3 regions of the Pedococcus sp. P2_E4 genome follow, and region 1 is predicted to be linked to each of the others. Evidence: predicted binding sites of a transcription regulator. Region 1 holds the regulator's gene; each other region holds the start of a gene.
What was found. Region 1 encodes LexA, which represses DNA repair genes until DNA is damaged. Its sites were predicted from a motif close to TCGAACANNTGTTCGA; they were not measured.
Positions count from the first base shown of each region.

Region 1 (4,561 bases):
CGAGCCGGCGCACCCAGGTCACCGTCTCGGTCCACTCCGACCAGTACTCCACATCGGTCAGCACCTCCCAGACCCGCTCCGGTGGTGCCGCGATGTCGACCGTGACGCTCTGCTCCATCCCTCCATCGTCGCGCACCTGTCGGTGGACTTCGAGAGGATGCCGCCATGGACACCGCACGAGTCCTCGCCCAGCGCCTCGGCACGCAACGGCTGTCCTCGGCTCGCCTGCCGCGGGCAGCCGATGCCGTACGGCTGCTCACCTGCGTCCAGAGCCAGGAGCGCGACCACGCGTTCTTCTCCCTGTCGCTGCGCACCAAGCGCGACACGTATGCCGCGGTTCAGCGCGAGTTCGACGCCGGCGCCTTCGTGCGCACGCACATCCTGCGACCCACGTGGCACTTCGTCGCCCCCGAGGACCTGCGGTGGATCCTCGAGCTGACCTCCCCCAGGGTCCTGTCGAGCATGGCGGCCAGGCACCGACAGCTGGGGCTCGACGAGCGGCGACGCATGTCGGACGGGATCGACCTGCTCTGCACCCTGCTGCAGGACAAGCAGTTCCGCACCCGACCCGAGCTCGGCGAGGCCTTCGTCGACCGCCGCTCGCCGATCAAGCCGGGCGAGCAGCTGGGTCACCTCCTGCTGGTCGCCGAGCTCCAGGGCCTGGTCTGCTCCGGGCCGATGAAGGGCGTCCACCACTCCTACGCCCTCGTCGACGAGGTCATCGCGCCGACGCCGACGCGCACCCGCGACGAGGCCGTGGTCGAGCTCGTCCGGCGCTACGTCGCCGGTCACGGTCCGACGACGATCAAGGACTTCACCCGCTGGGCCACCCTCACCATCAGCGACACGAAAGCCGCGCTGGCCGAGATCGGTGACGACCTCGAGCAGGTCGAGGTCGAGGGCATCCCGCACTGGTTCGACCCGGCGCAGGTGCGCCGCACCAGCTCGGCCGCGCCCGCGGCATACCTGTTCCCGACCTATGACGAGGTCGTGCTCAGCTATCCGCAGGTGAACTTCCCGTCCCTGCCCGACCACCCCTATGCCGAGCACACCGATCCGTTCTGGGCGTGGGTCGTCCTGGACCGCGCGAATGTCGGGCTGTGGAAGCGTACCGTCCGCCCGGACGTGGTCGACGTCGAGGTGCGGCTGGCGCCCGGCGTCGACGCCGAGGGGCGTGAGCACGTGGGGCTCGCCGCCGGGCGGCTGGCCCGCTTCCTGGGGCGTGACCTGTCGTACGTCGAGAACGAGGGCACGCCCCACCTCTGGGGTGGCGAGCTGGGCCACCCGGCGCGACGGCCGCGCCGCGCCGACCGCTGACGGGGCAGATGCCGCGACCGCTCAGGAGACGACGCCGCGGAACGAGTCGGTGATGCAGCCGACAGAGCCCTCGTCGAGCGTGCAGGTCCGGTTGTCGCCGGTGAGCTTCCCGCCACCGGAGGAGACCCCGGGGAGGGTCGAGGCGATGACCCACCAGTCGCCGATCGTCCTGTAGCCGCCACCGGCGGGAACGACCTCGGTCTGCAGCGCCGGCAGCGTGATAAAGGCGCGGTAGCCCACCGTGACCGTGGCGGTGCCGCAGGTGAGCTCCTTGACCCCCGAGAACTCGATCTGGTTGTGGGACTTCTGCTCGCCGAAGTTCTCCAGGTCGGAGACCTGGGTGCATACCGCCAGCGGGCCGGTCGCGGCGACGATGTCGCTGGGTCCGTCGACGAACTGGGTGTCGACGGTGAACGACGTCCTGGTGCCGCTGTCGGCAAGGGCCGGCGTTCCCCCGATGAGGGCCAGCCCGGCAGCTGCGGCAACGGTGGCCGCTGTGCGAAGTGTGGTGTGCATGCACCCACAGTCCTCGGGCTCAACCACGGGCACATCGGGGACAACGCGTAGTACCGCAGGCGTACGCGGCCTTCGGCCCAGTCGTCTATTCGGCCGACGCGTCCGCCGACGTCATCTGCTCAGCAGCTGCTCGGGTGACGGATCAGCCTATGGCGGGGATGAGCAGCGTCTGGCCGGCGTGGATGTTGGAGCTCGTGAGGTCGTTGGCGACCTGGAGACGCGCGACCGCGTCGGCGACAGGGAGCTGCGGGAGCTCGCGCACCGCGATGTCGGACAGCGTCTGACCGGACGTCACCGTCGTGGAGTGGTCGATGACGGTCGCAGACGCGCCGCCGGAGAACATCGTGATGGCGAGCAGGAGGACCACCGCCGCGACGGTCGCGGTGATCGCGAGCCGGCCGGCCCTGGTGAGCCGAAGCGAGGTGGAGGGCGCAACCGGCGCCTGCTCCTGCGCCTGCGGTCCACACGGCACGGCAACCAACCGCGGACGAGCCGGTCGGACCGGCACCCGCAGGGGTGCGGGGGCGACGTCCCAGGCGACTGCTGCACTCATCGGATCCTCCATCTGCCGGCCGATCGAACGGATGTCCGAAAGACTGTGTGACTGATTTCTAGCACGCATGTTCGAACGAATCAAGACACGCGTCGAACACATGTTTGGCACAGGCGTTCGAACGCCGTAGGCTGTGTTCATGCCTCACAGCACACCAGAGGCCACTGACAGTGGGGTCCGACCGCACGTCAGCGCACCCGACGCGAGAGTGAGGAGCACCATGAGCGAGGACAACGTCAAGCAGCTGCCCGACCGCGACGGCGGCGACGGTCTCACCGTCCGGCAGCGACGGGTGCTCGAGGTGATCCGCAACTCGGTCGACCGCCGGGGCTACCCGCCCAGCCTGCGCGAGATCGGCGAGGCCGTCGGCCTCACCTCCCCCAGCTCGGTCGCCCACCAGCTCTCGACGCTCGAGCGCAAGGGCTTCCTGCGCCGCGACCCCAACCGGCCGCGCGCGATCGAGGTCGTGTCGCCCGACGCGCCGGCCGACACCCGGGGCTATCGAGGCGGCGCGGCTCCCGACGACGACAGCGCCACCTTCGACGAGACCGGCTCGGGCGACGCCCGACCCGAGGCGTCCTACGTCCCCGTCCTGGGCCGGATCGCTGCGGGTGTGCCGATCATGGCCGAGGAGTCCGTCGAGGAGGTCTTCCCGCTGCCCAAGCAGATCGTCGGCGAGGGCCAGCTCTTCCTGCTGCGCGTCGTGGGTGACTCCATGGTCGACGCGGCCATCTGCGACGGGGACTGGGTGGTCGTCCGCCAGCAGCCGACCGCAGACAACGGCGACATCGTCGCGGCCATGCTCGACAACGAGGCCACCGTCAAGACGTTCAAGCGCAAGGACGGCAAGGTCTGGCTGATGCCGCACAACGAGGCCTTCGACCCCATCGACGGAGACCATGCGACCATCCTCGGCAAGGTCACCGCGGTCCTGCGCCGCGTCTGAGCTCCCCAGGTCGGCGTGACACGGGCCATCGGCCGTTCGGACGAGGGCAGATCAGCCGAACGGTCACATCCACGCCCCGCGCCGCGCGTGGCCATAACGGCCGCCCGCGGCGCGCGTTGTGCCGACATGGAGACCCAGCCCGACCCGGAGCTGACCGACCACGCCCTCGGCAGCGAGATCGAGCTGCTCGCCGACCTCATGGAGGCCGCCGCCAGGTGCACGGCGCACCTGCGGCAGGACGAGGTCGACGCCGCGCTCCACCTGAAGCCACATCTTGTCCAACCCCTCGGCGGTTCGGCCGAGTCGGCCGGACCGCCCGGGTCGGCCGGATCGCCCGGGGCGCCTACTCCCCCAATGCATCCAGGTAATGGGTCACCCGCGACGTGAACCTCTCGCCGCCGTCGCGGGCGTCGGCCCACAGCTCGTAGAGTTCGTTGTCGTCGGGGTCCAGGACGCGGCGCAGCAGCGCGGTCGCCAGCTCCTCGAGGCGGTCGTCGACATCGAGGGGCTCGTCGTCCACCCAGGCGGGCACGTTGTTCTCCCCCGCCACCGACTCGAAGTCGTCGCAGGCCGAGACGAGGACCGCCGCGGCCAGCGCCTGGGACATCACCGGCGCCTCGATGTAGTCCTGGGAACGCACGACCTGACCCATCGCCGACTCCACGAGTCCTCGGCGTTCACTTGGGTCGGCGTCCTCGAGCTCGTCGAGGAAGTCGAGTGCGTCGTCGTTGTCGAACGGTCCGGGTCCGGTCGCGCCCATCACTGCTCCTTGTCGTCTGCCGCACGCCGTCATCACGAGAGTGCCGCGCAAGAGCGCGACACGCCAGTGGTGTCCTCAGGACTGACCGGACGGAGGAGGCATCCTCTGGTACCAGGCGGTGTCCACCCATCGGCCGAACTTGCGACCCACCTCGCGCAGCACGCCGACCTGCTCGAACCCGAACGCCCGGTGCAGGGCCTCGCTGGCGTCGTTGGGCAGGGCGATCACGGCCACCTGCGTGTGCACGTGCGCCAGCCCATCCAGCCGCTCCAGCAGGGTGGCGTACAGGACCCGCGCCACACCTCGGCCACGGGCCGTCGCGGCCACGTAGACCGACACCTCCTTGGTGCCGTCGTAGGCGGGCCGGGGACGGAACGGCCCCGAGAAGGCGTAGCCGAGCACCTCGTCGCCAGCGTGGGCCACGAGGACGATGTCGCCGCCTCCTGCGTGGGCGAGCTTCTCGCCGAGG
Region 1 covers NZ_JBFUEO010000027.1:39,975-44,535, reverse strand. Annotated here, with positions in the region: gene AC1DV7_RS13100 (SRPBCC family protein) at 1-118, opposite strand, end outside; gene AC1DV7_RS13095 (winged helix DNA-binding domain-containing protein) at 166-1,317, shown strand; gene AC1DV7_RS13090 (hypothetical protein) at 1,339-1,833, opposite strand; gene AC1DV7_RS13085 (LysM peptidoglycan-binding domain-containing protein) at 1,976-2,386, opposite strand; gene lexA (transcriptional repressor LexA) at 2,607-3,332, shown strand; gene AC1DV7_RS13075 (hypothetical protein) at 3,396-3,605, opposite strand; gene AC1DV7_RS13070 (DUF4259 domain-containing protein) at 3,676-4,092, opposite strand; gene AC1DV7_RS13065 (N-acetyltransferase family protein) at 4,168-4,561, opposite strand, start outside.

Region 2 (4,561 bases), on a different contig from region 1:
CAACCGCTCGGCCTGCTCACGCTCTGCGTCGGGGTCGATGGACTCGAGCGTGGCCCGGGCGGTCTCGTCGTCGACCCCCTTGGTGTGCAGCTCGCGGGCCAGGGCGCGCTTGGCCAGGCCGCGACCGGCCTGTTGGGAACGCACCAGCATGCCGGCATACGCCTCGTCGTCGACCAGGCCGAGCTCGGTCATCCGGTCGAGCACCGCCTCGGCCACCTCGTCGGGGCAGTTGCGCTGGCGCAGCTTGTCGCGCAGCTGCTTGCGGCTCTTGGGCGACATCGCGAGCTGGCGCAGCACGATCTGGCGAGCGACGTCATACGCGTCGGGCTCGTGGTCGCGCGTCTTGGGGTCACTCTCGGGGTCACCGGGGATGGGCTGCCACGCGCGCGGGCGTGCCGAGCCCCCTGACCCGGGCTGCGGATCGGGTGACGACGTCGCGGCCAAGGCCGCCTCGAAGGCAGCCCTGGCCGCGTCGTGTCGATCAGTCATGCGTGATCAGAGAGGTCGCTCGAGCTGTGCTCAGAACTCGACCGGCACCTCAGGGACCGCGTCGGCCGGCTTGTCGACCTGGGGACCGATGCCGAGCTTTTCCTTGATCTTCTTCTCGATCTCGTTGCCGAGGTCGGGGTTGTCCTTGAGGAACTGCCGGGCATTCTCCTTGCCCTGCCCGAGCTGGTCGCCGTCGTAGGTGTACCAGGCGCCGGCCTTGCGGACGAAGCCCTGCTCCACCCCCATGTCGATGAGCCCACCCTCGCGGGAGATGCCCTGGCCGTAGAGGATGTCGAACTCGGCCTGCTTGAACGGCGGAGCCACCTTGTTCTTGACGACCTTGACCCTGGTGCGGTTGCCCACGGGGTCGCTGCCGTCCTTGAGGGTCTCGATGCGACGCACGTCCAGGCGCACGGAGGCGTAGAACTTCAGCGCCTTGCCACCCGTGGTCGTCTCGGGCGAGCCGAACATGACGCCGATCTTCTCGCGGAGCTGGTTGATGAAGATGGCCGTCGTGCCCGTGTTGTTGAGGGCACCGGTGAGCTTGCGCAGCGCCTGTGACATGAGGCGCGCCTGCAGACCGACGTGGCTGTCACCCATCTCGCCCTCGATCTCGGCCCGGGGCACCAGGGCGGCGACCGAGTCGATGACGATGATGTCGATGGCTCCGGAACGGATCAGCATGTCGGCGATCTCGAGCGCCTGCTCGCCCGTGTCGGGCTGGCTGACGAGCAGCGCGTCGGTGTCGACCCCGAGCTTCTTGGCGTAGTCGGGGTCGAGCGCGTGCTCGGCGTCGATGAACGCGGCGATGCCGCCGGCGCGCTGGGCGCTGGCCACGGCGTGCAGCGCAACCGTCGTCTTGCCCGAGGACTCCGGGCCGTAGATCTCGACGACCCGGCCACGCGGGAGCCCGCCGATGCCGAGCGCCACGTCGAGCGCGATCGACCCGGTGGGGATCACGTCGATGGGCGGACGGACGTCGTCGCCGAGGCGCATGACGGCGCCCTTGCCGAACGACTTCTCGATCTGCCCCATCACGCTGTCGAGGGACTTTGCCTTCTGGTCCACAGTGGGTGTGTTCGCTCCAGCCATTTTGGCCACCGTTCCTTCTTTCGCTTCGAGTCGGGCGCGCCTGCCTTCGACCCTGGGGCAGCTGATCTGCTTGTCGGGTCAGACGCTAGGTGTGGCCACCGACAGCCGTCCGGACGCCGAAGGGCATCTGTGGACGGAGGTCCTGTCGGGTTTCCACCTGTGGACCACACTACCGAACACCTGTTCGATCTCCGCGCAACGCGGGGCACGACACGCCGGGTCCCCCGGCAGTAGCATTTCCGGTGCAGGGATGGACCGAGAGGGGCGGGCGATGGAGCCCAGAGTTCACCTCACCCTGGCCGAGGGCGGAGCCGACGACGCCCGCCTCGACCAGCTGAGCCGTCAACTGCGCGACGAGCTGCGCCAGCTCGACCTCACCGACGTCCGGCAGGGACCCGCACAGCCCGCTCCCCCGGGTTCGAGGGGTCTCGACGCCACCACGGTGAGCACCCTGTCCGTGGCCCTGCTCGGCTCCGGTGGGCTGACCGCTCTGGTCACCGCGGTGCGCGCCTGGGTCGACCGGGGGCACGAGAGCCCCCGCAGCATCAAGGTCGAGGTCGACGGCGACGTGCTCGAGCTGTCCGGGGCCAGCACCGCCGAGCGCGACCGGCTGGTCTCGATGTTCCTCACCCGGCACGCCGGCTAGGGGGTCGTGGTGGACGGCCGGCGGACCGCCCTGATCGTCGCGAGCGACGAGTTCGAGCACACCGGGCTGGGCCGGTTGCAGGCGCCGGCCGCCGACGCCGAGGCTCTCGCCGCCGTCCTCGGCGACCCCGACATCGGTGGCTTCCAGGTGCAGGTCGTGCACAACTCGCCCTCGCACACGGTCCAGGCCCACGTCGAGGACCTCTTCGCCGAGGGTCGGCCGGACGACCTCCTGCTGCTGCACTTCTCCGGGCACGGCCTCAAGAGCGACTCGGGCGAGCTGTTCTTCGCGGCCACCAACACCCGGCCGGACCGGCTCGCCTCCACCGCCGTGTCCGCAGACTTCGTGCAGCGCTGCATGCGGGGCTCGCGGGCGCGCAGCATCGTGCTCTTCCTCGACTGCTGCTACGGCGGGGCCTTCGGCGAGGGCGTCGCGGTCCGGGCCGCGGGGCCGGCCAACGTGCTCGACAGCTTCCCGGCCGGCAAGCTCGGTGGCGGCCGGGGACGGGCCGTGATCACCGCGTCCAGCGCGATGGAGTACGCCTTCGAGGGCAGCGCACTCGCGACGGCCGACCAGCGGCAGCCCTCCGTCTTCACGACGGCCCTGGTGGAGGGCCTCAGCACGGGGGCCGCAGACCGTGACGAGGACGGCCTGGTCTCGCTGAACGAGCTCTACGACTACGTGTTCGACCAGGTGCGGGCGCAGAACCCCAACCAGACCCCCAGCCGGGACATCGAGCTGCAGGGTGAGCTCTACGTGGCTCGCAGCCGCCGCAAGCGCATCCGGCCCATCCCGCTGCCCGCAGACCTGCAGGCAGCCGTGCAGGACGGCAACATGTACACCCGGCTCGGCGCCGTCGGCGAGCTGCGGGCCCGGCTGGCGAGCCCCGACCCCGGGGTCGCTCTCGGCGCGCGCGAAGCCCTGGAGGCGGTCGCCCGCTCCGACACGTCCTATGTCGCGGAGGCGGCCCTGGACGCCCTGGCTGCCGCCCCTGCCGTCGCCGAAACCGCCCCTGACCTGACCGGCGCCGACACCTCCACCGGGGCCGACACCTCCACGGCGGCCAGCGCCCCGCCCCGGGCCGAGACCTCGCCCGTGGCAGTGGAGCCGGGAGCGACCGCTTCCGCGCCGGCGTTCCTGGCCGTCCCCACTGCGGCCCCCGCACCTGCGCCGGCGTCCGAGGTCACCCGGGCGCCCGAGGCCACCCCCACGCCTGAACCCACGTCGACCCGCAAGGCCACCCAGCCCCGGGAGGCGACCCCGCGCCATACGGACACGACCGTGTCTGAGGCCGGACCGGTGCCGACGACTCGCGTCCCCGGGCACCGCACCACCGCCGGTCGGACCACCCTCACAGGCGGCGCCCTGGTCCTCGGGTCGGCCCTGCTCCCCGAGTTCGTCTGGGGCGGCACCGTCTTCGGCTTCAAGGGGTGGCTTGGCATCGTGCTGCTCGTCGTGGGGCTCTACGGCGTCGGGTCCGGCTTCGCCGCCCTGGCGCCCAACCCGCTGCGCGACCGCTGGCCCTTCCTCGTGATCGGCACGGGCGTCCTCGCCGCGGTCGGCGTGGTGCTGCTCCTCGATGCGACGTCCGACCTCGGTTCCAGCGACCTCCAGCTCGGCGTCTGGGTCGCCTTGGCCGGCGGCCTGACCACCATCGCGGGCGGAGTCGTCGCGGTGGTCGGACTGCAACAGCGGGTGGACCCGACCGACCCTCGTCCTGCCGCACCGACGGCGTTGACCCGGCTGGTCGGGCACGGGGCCCTGGCGTCCGCGGGGACGATGCTCGCGGCGACCTTCGCGGTGCGCTTCATGCACGACCAACAGGCCCTGGTCGAGCCGTACCTCGTGTGGGCCTGGATCTTCCCCGGACTCGTGGGCCTGGCGGCAGGCATCCTCACGCTCCGCCTGCGGCGGTGGCCGCACGTGGGACCGGCCCTGGTGGTGGGCGCGGCGACCGACGCACTCTGGGGGCTCTGGGACCTGCCTCGCATCTGGAACCGGGAGGGCACCAGCGCCCTGGACAGCGGGTTCTTCCTCGAGCTCTTCGGCCTCGTCGGGCTGGTGGCCGCGGGGGTGGCCGCGCTCGTCTGCCTGCGGCGCCAGCACGACCTGTCCATCACCCGCCCGGCCGGTGGGGCCGTCGCCCTGACCGTGCCGGTGGCCGTCCTGGCGGCGGTTCCCTTCCTTCGCGTCGCGCAGCTGAACTGGGAGGGGTCCAAGGTCGGGGACGCCATCCACGACGTCGCGATGGTGGTCATGGTCGTGGCCGTGGCGGTGCTCGCCGCCATGCTGCGGCCTGGTGCCGTGGCCCGGTTCGCCCTGCTGGGGTGGACC
Region 2 covers NZ_JBFUEO010000016.1:37,715-42,275, reverse strand. Annotated here, with positions in the region: gene AC1DV7_RS09830 (regulatory protein RecX) at 1-489, opposite strand, end outside; gene recA (recombinase RecA) at 520-1,581, opposite strand; gene AC1DV7_RS09820 (effector-associated constant component EACC1) at 1,853-2,227, shown strand; gene AC1DV7_RS09815 (caspase, EACC1-associated type) at 2,237-4,561, shown strand, end outside.
Region 2: recA (recombinase RecA) is a predicted target of LexA. The motif match lies at 1,754-1,769, and genes of this name have one in related genera.

Region 3 (4,561 bases), on a different contig from region 1:
AGATGGTCAGCCGCTCGATCCAGAGTGCCCAGGGGCAGGTCGAGGGCCGCAACTTCGAGATCCGCAAGAACGTCCTCAAGTACGACGACGTCCTCAACCGTCAGCGCACCGTCATCTACGACGAGCGCCGACGCGTCCTCGAGGGTGAGGACCTGCACGAGCAGATCCGGCACTTCATCAACGACGTCGTGAGCGGCTACGTCGACGCCGAGACCGCCGAGGGCTTCCACGACGACTGGGACCTGGACCGGTTGTGGACGGCGCTCAAGACGCTGTACCCGGTCTCCGTGACGCCGCAGGAGGTCGAGGAGGCCGCCGGTGGCTCGCTCACCGCCGACGAGCTGCGCGAGCAGATCACCTCCGACGCCCACCACGCGTACGACGCCCGTGAGGAGCAGCTCGGCGCCGAGGTCATGCGCGAGGTCGAGCGCCGGGTCGTGCTGTCGGTCCTGGACCGCAAGTGGCGCGAGCACCTCTACGAGATGGACTACCTCCAGGAGGGCATCGGCCTGCGGGCGATGGCCCAGCGCGACCCGCTCGTGGAGTACCAGCGCGAGGGCTTCCAGCTCTTCGAGGCGATGAACGAGTCCATCAAGGAGGAGTCGGTCGGCTACCTCTTCAACGTCCAGGTGGACGTCGACCAGGCGGAGGCGGCCCCCACGGTCCAGCCCGTGAGCGTCTCCGACATGCTCGCCGGGGCCAACCTCTCGAGTGTCGACCCGACGGCCGACAGCGCCCCGGTCGAGGAGCGTCGCGACGACGTCCCGGCTGCGGTTGCCGCCGCGCAGCCGGCGGCCCCGGCCGAGGAGGTGCCGACGACCGACCAGCACCCGACGTTCCGCGCCAAGGGACTGGAGCAGCCGGTGCGCCGTCCGCAGCAGCTGCAGTACTCCGCCCCGAGCGAGACCGGCGAGGCGCAGCAGCACAGCGTCGGCTCCGTGGACGACGAGCTCAGCATCGAGCAGCTCCGGGGGGCGTCCCGCAACGGCCCCTGCCCGTGCGGATCCGGCAAGAAGTTCAAGATGTGCCACGGCAAGGGCTGACCACCCCCCGGCAGGCCACCTGACGGCGCCGCCCCCGCGAGGGGTGCGGCGCCGTCGTCGTCGTGGCGCGGGATGGCGCGTCGTCGTCGTGGCGCGAGGGGCTCAGCCCACCTGCAGAGCCTCGACCACCCAGCGTCCGTCGAGCCCCACGAGGCGCAGCGCGAGTGCCCTGACCCGAGAGCCGTCGACGACGACGGCGCACGCCTCGGCCACCCCGTCGGCGGGCTCGCACACCCGGACGCTGCGCACGGTCGCCCGCCGGGTCGCGGGCCGGCCCCGGCGACCGGACACCGATGCGCGTCGTGCGACCACGGCATACACCTCGGGGGTGGTCCACCGGAGCACCTGGGAGGCAGGTCGTGAGCCGGCCATGACCTCGACCAGGCCCTGCGCGAGGTGGCCGGCCCAGTGCACCGGGTCGGGCAGCTCGCGGCGACTCGTGGGCTGGACACCGAACTCGTCGACCACCTGGGCGAAGTCCACGGCCAGGGCGTCCTGGACGTAGGCGGGTCGGCTGACGACCTCGGGCGTCCACGGGTCGGGCTCCTGGATCACCGGGGGACGGTGCCGGGGTGCGGGCATGATCCGCAGCGGCGCGAGTGCGGTCGGCCTCGCGCTGACCGGGGTGCTCATCGGGGTGCCGTCGTCGGGTCGGGCGTCGTCGGGTCGGGCGTCGTGCGCTCGGCGGCGGGCGAGGGCAGGACGGGGGCGGGCGCGTGCAGGACCTGGCCGGGCAGCAGCAAGTCGGGGTCGTCGCCGATGGTCCCGCGGTTGGCCGCGTGCCACTGCGGCCACGCCCGTGCGACCTCCGCCTCGCTCGCCCCGGGGCCGAGGTGGCGGCGGACCAGGTCCCACAGGGTGTCTCCGCGGTGCACGACGATGGCGCTCCCGTCGGTGGCCCGGGGAGACGCCGTCAACAGCTCCGGGCTCGGCTGGGAGCTGAGGGATGAGCGGGTGGGCGTCCACCCCGGCCCCTGGCGCTCCACCGGCTGGGGCCGGGACGTGAGGGCGAAGCCGGGACCGTGGGCGACGGCGGTGGATGCCATCACGGCCCGGGCCGCGGCGGGGTACGGGTCGTCGCTGGCGAGGGCGGCGCCGGGCAGCAGGGACCCCCCGACGGCGGCTCCCACGAGGACGGCTGCCAGCCGACGGGTCACGGCCGGCGCCACGGCGTTCGACACCCCGCCCGCCAGCTGCCCGAGGCGGCCCGGGAGGTGGGCGAGCACCGCGAGTGCCATGCTCGCGGTCAGCCAGAGGCACAGGACCAGCGCCGCGGCGGTTGCGACGAGGGTGACGGCCTCGTCGAGCCGCGGCGGGACCGGCCCCGTGACGTCCCGCCACTGCCGCACCGCCGCGTGGGCCAGCAGGCCCGCCGCAGCTGTCGGCGCCGTCCCCACGAGCGCCGTGACACCCCACACCCTGATTCGCTGCCCCATGTCTCCCCTGAGCATGTGTTTGGTTGCGTTTGAGTCCGGGTGACATTATCTGCGCGCAGAGGCTTCGGCAAGAGGCTCGGAGGCAGGGGTGGACGGGGCGCGGGCCCCGAGGAGGGTGGGACGTGGTGAGTGCGCGCTGGGACGAGCTGTTCGCAGACCTGGAGTCACGGTGGGATGCCGAGGTGCGGCGCGAGCTCGACGCCGAGGTGGCCGACCGCACCCGGCGCGAGCGTGCCGCGATCGGGCTGCTCGACCGGCTGTCGGCCGCGGTCGGATCGGGCGAGATCACGGTCTCGCTGGTGGACGGCAGCAGGGTGACGGACCGGGTCGCCGACGCCGGTGACGGCTGGCTGCTCCTGGGCGGTCCACCTACAGGTCGCCTCGCGGCGGTGCTCATCCCGTTCGCAGCCGTCACCGGGGTGGTGGGGCTCGGACGGGGCGCCGACCAGGGGGCCCCCGGACGGCGGTTCGGTTTCGGCTACGCCCTGCGCGGGCTGAGCCGGGATCGTGCTGCGGTGACCGTGGTCGACGCGTCCGGGGGGTCGTGCACGGGGACGATCGACGTGGTCGGCCGGGACTTCGTCGAGGTCAGCCAGCACGCCCTGGACATGCCGCGCCGCCCCGAGAACGTCACGGGGCGGCGGGTGGTGCCGACTGCCAGCGTCGTGCTGGTCCGGCCGGCCTGAGGTGGCGGAAACTGCTCAGTCGGCGCCCTGGCCGAACGGGTGGGCGGCGACGAAGGTCTTGGTCTCGGAGTACATCCGCTGGATGTAGCCCTCGAGCTCGGTCACCTCGACCCGCCACTGGCCACGGCCCCCGACCTTGATCGCTGGCAGCTCGCCGGACCGCACCAGCGCATAGGCCTGGGCGGAGGAGATGTCGAGAACCTCTGACACCTCGGACAACTGGATGAATCGCTTCGACGACACGCGTTCCCCTGCTTTCTCATCGATCGGGGTTGACCTCGACCATAACTTGTCTTGACCAATTGTTTACCATGATCGTGGGTCTGCGTCGGGTGGGTGGCGGAATTCTCGCATCATCGGCCGTTTGGGGGAGTTCCCATCCTCTCCCTGTGGATGGCGCGCAGGTCGGCTCGGGTCCGGTCAGGTCGGGTCAGGTCTGTGGATTGAGCAAGCGCCGCCTTCAGCCAACGCGTCATGCTGTCGGCGCCGGTCGGGGATTCCGGCACCAACCACGACCTGAGGGGGCCTTCTCGTGTCCGACCTGCCCGTGCCCACTGCCGCGCGACTCAAACGGCCCGGCTGGCGCGATGCGCGCCTGGTGGTCGGCGTCGTCCTCGTCCTGGCGTCCGTCGTGCTCGGATCGTGGGTGGTCGCCCGCCTCGACGACCGGGTGCCGATGTATGCCGCGCGCGCGGCCCTCGTGCCCGGGCAACGGCTCACGCAGGCCGACCTCGTCCGGGTCGACGTCCAGCTGGGCGCCCAGGGCATGCGGTACCTCTCCGCGGGGTCCCCGCTGGCGTCCGATCGTTTCGTCGTCCGCGAGGTGCGCGAGGGCGAGCTGGTCCCCGCAGCGGCCGTCGGCAGCCAGGACGAGGTCTCCGTGCAGGCCCTCACGCTCATGGTGGACTCGGGAGTGGCGACGGTCCTGCGGGTCGGGTCCCGCGTCGACGTCTACGTCAACACCCCGGCAGGCGGTGCCACCGCCGGCTCGACCGGCTTCGCCGGTCCCGAGCTCGCTCTCGAGGGGGTCTCGGTCTCGGGCGTGCCCCAGGGCTCCGCTGGCCTCGGCGGCTCCGCCGCCGGTGAGCAGCCCGTGCAGGTGATGGCGCCGACCGAGCGCATCAAGGAGGTCATCGGCGAGGTCGACCGTGGTGCTCGCGTGACGCTCGTGCCGGTCGCGGGGTCCTCGCTGCAGGGCTCACGGTGACCCGCAGGGTCATCACCGCGGTCGGCGGTGCGCACGAGGCGAGCCTCGTCGCCGCGCTCGCCACGACGGCCGGGTATGCCGTGGCTCGCCGGTGCGCGGACCTGCCGGACCTCATCTCGGCCGCCGCCGCCGGGGTCGGTGACGTCGCACTGGTGTCGGCCGACCTGCGGGCCCTGGACCGCTCGGCGC
Region 3 covers NZ_JBFUEO010000008.1:95,791-100,351, reverse strand. Annotated here, with positions in the region: gene secA (preprotein translocase subunit SecA) at 1-1,043, shown strand, start outside; gene AC1DV7_RS06290 (Rv3235 family protein) at 1,146-1,676, opposite strand; gene AC1DV7_RS06285 (LysM peptidoglycan-binding domain-containing protein) at 1,673-2,479, opposite strand; gene AC1DV7_RS06280 (hypothetical protein) at 2,605-3,165, shown strand; gene AC1DV7_RS06275 (helix-turn-helix domain-containing protein) at 3,181-3,408, opposite strand; gene AC1DV7_RS06270 (CpaB family protein) at 3,698-4,372, shown strand; gene AC1DV7_RS06265 (CpaE/TadZ family protein) at 4,369-4,561, shown strand, end outside.
Region 3: AC1DV7_RS06285 (LysM peptidoglycan-binding domain-containing protein) is a predicted target of LexA. The motif match lies at 2,487-2,502, and genes of this name have one in related genera.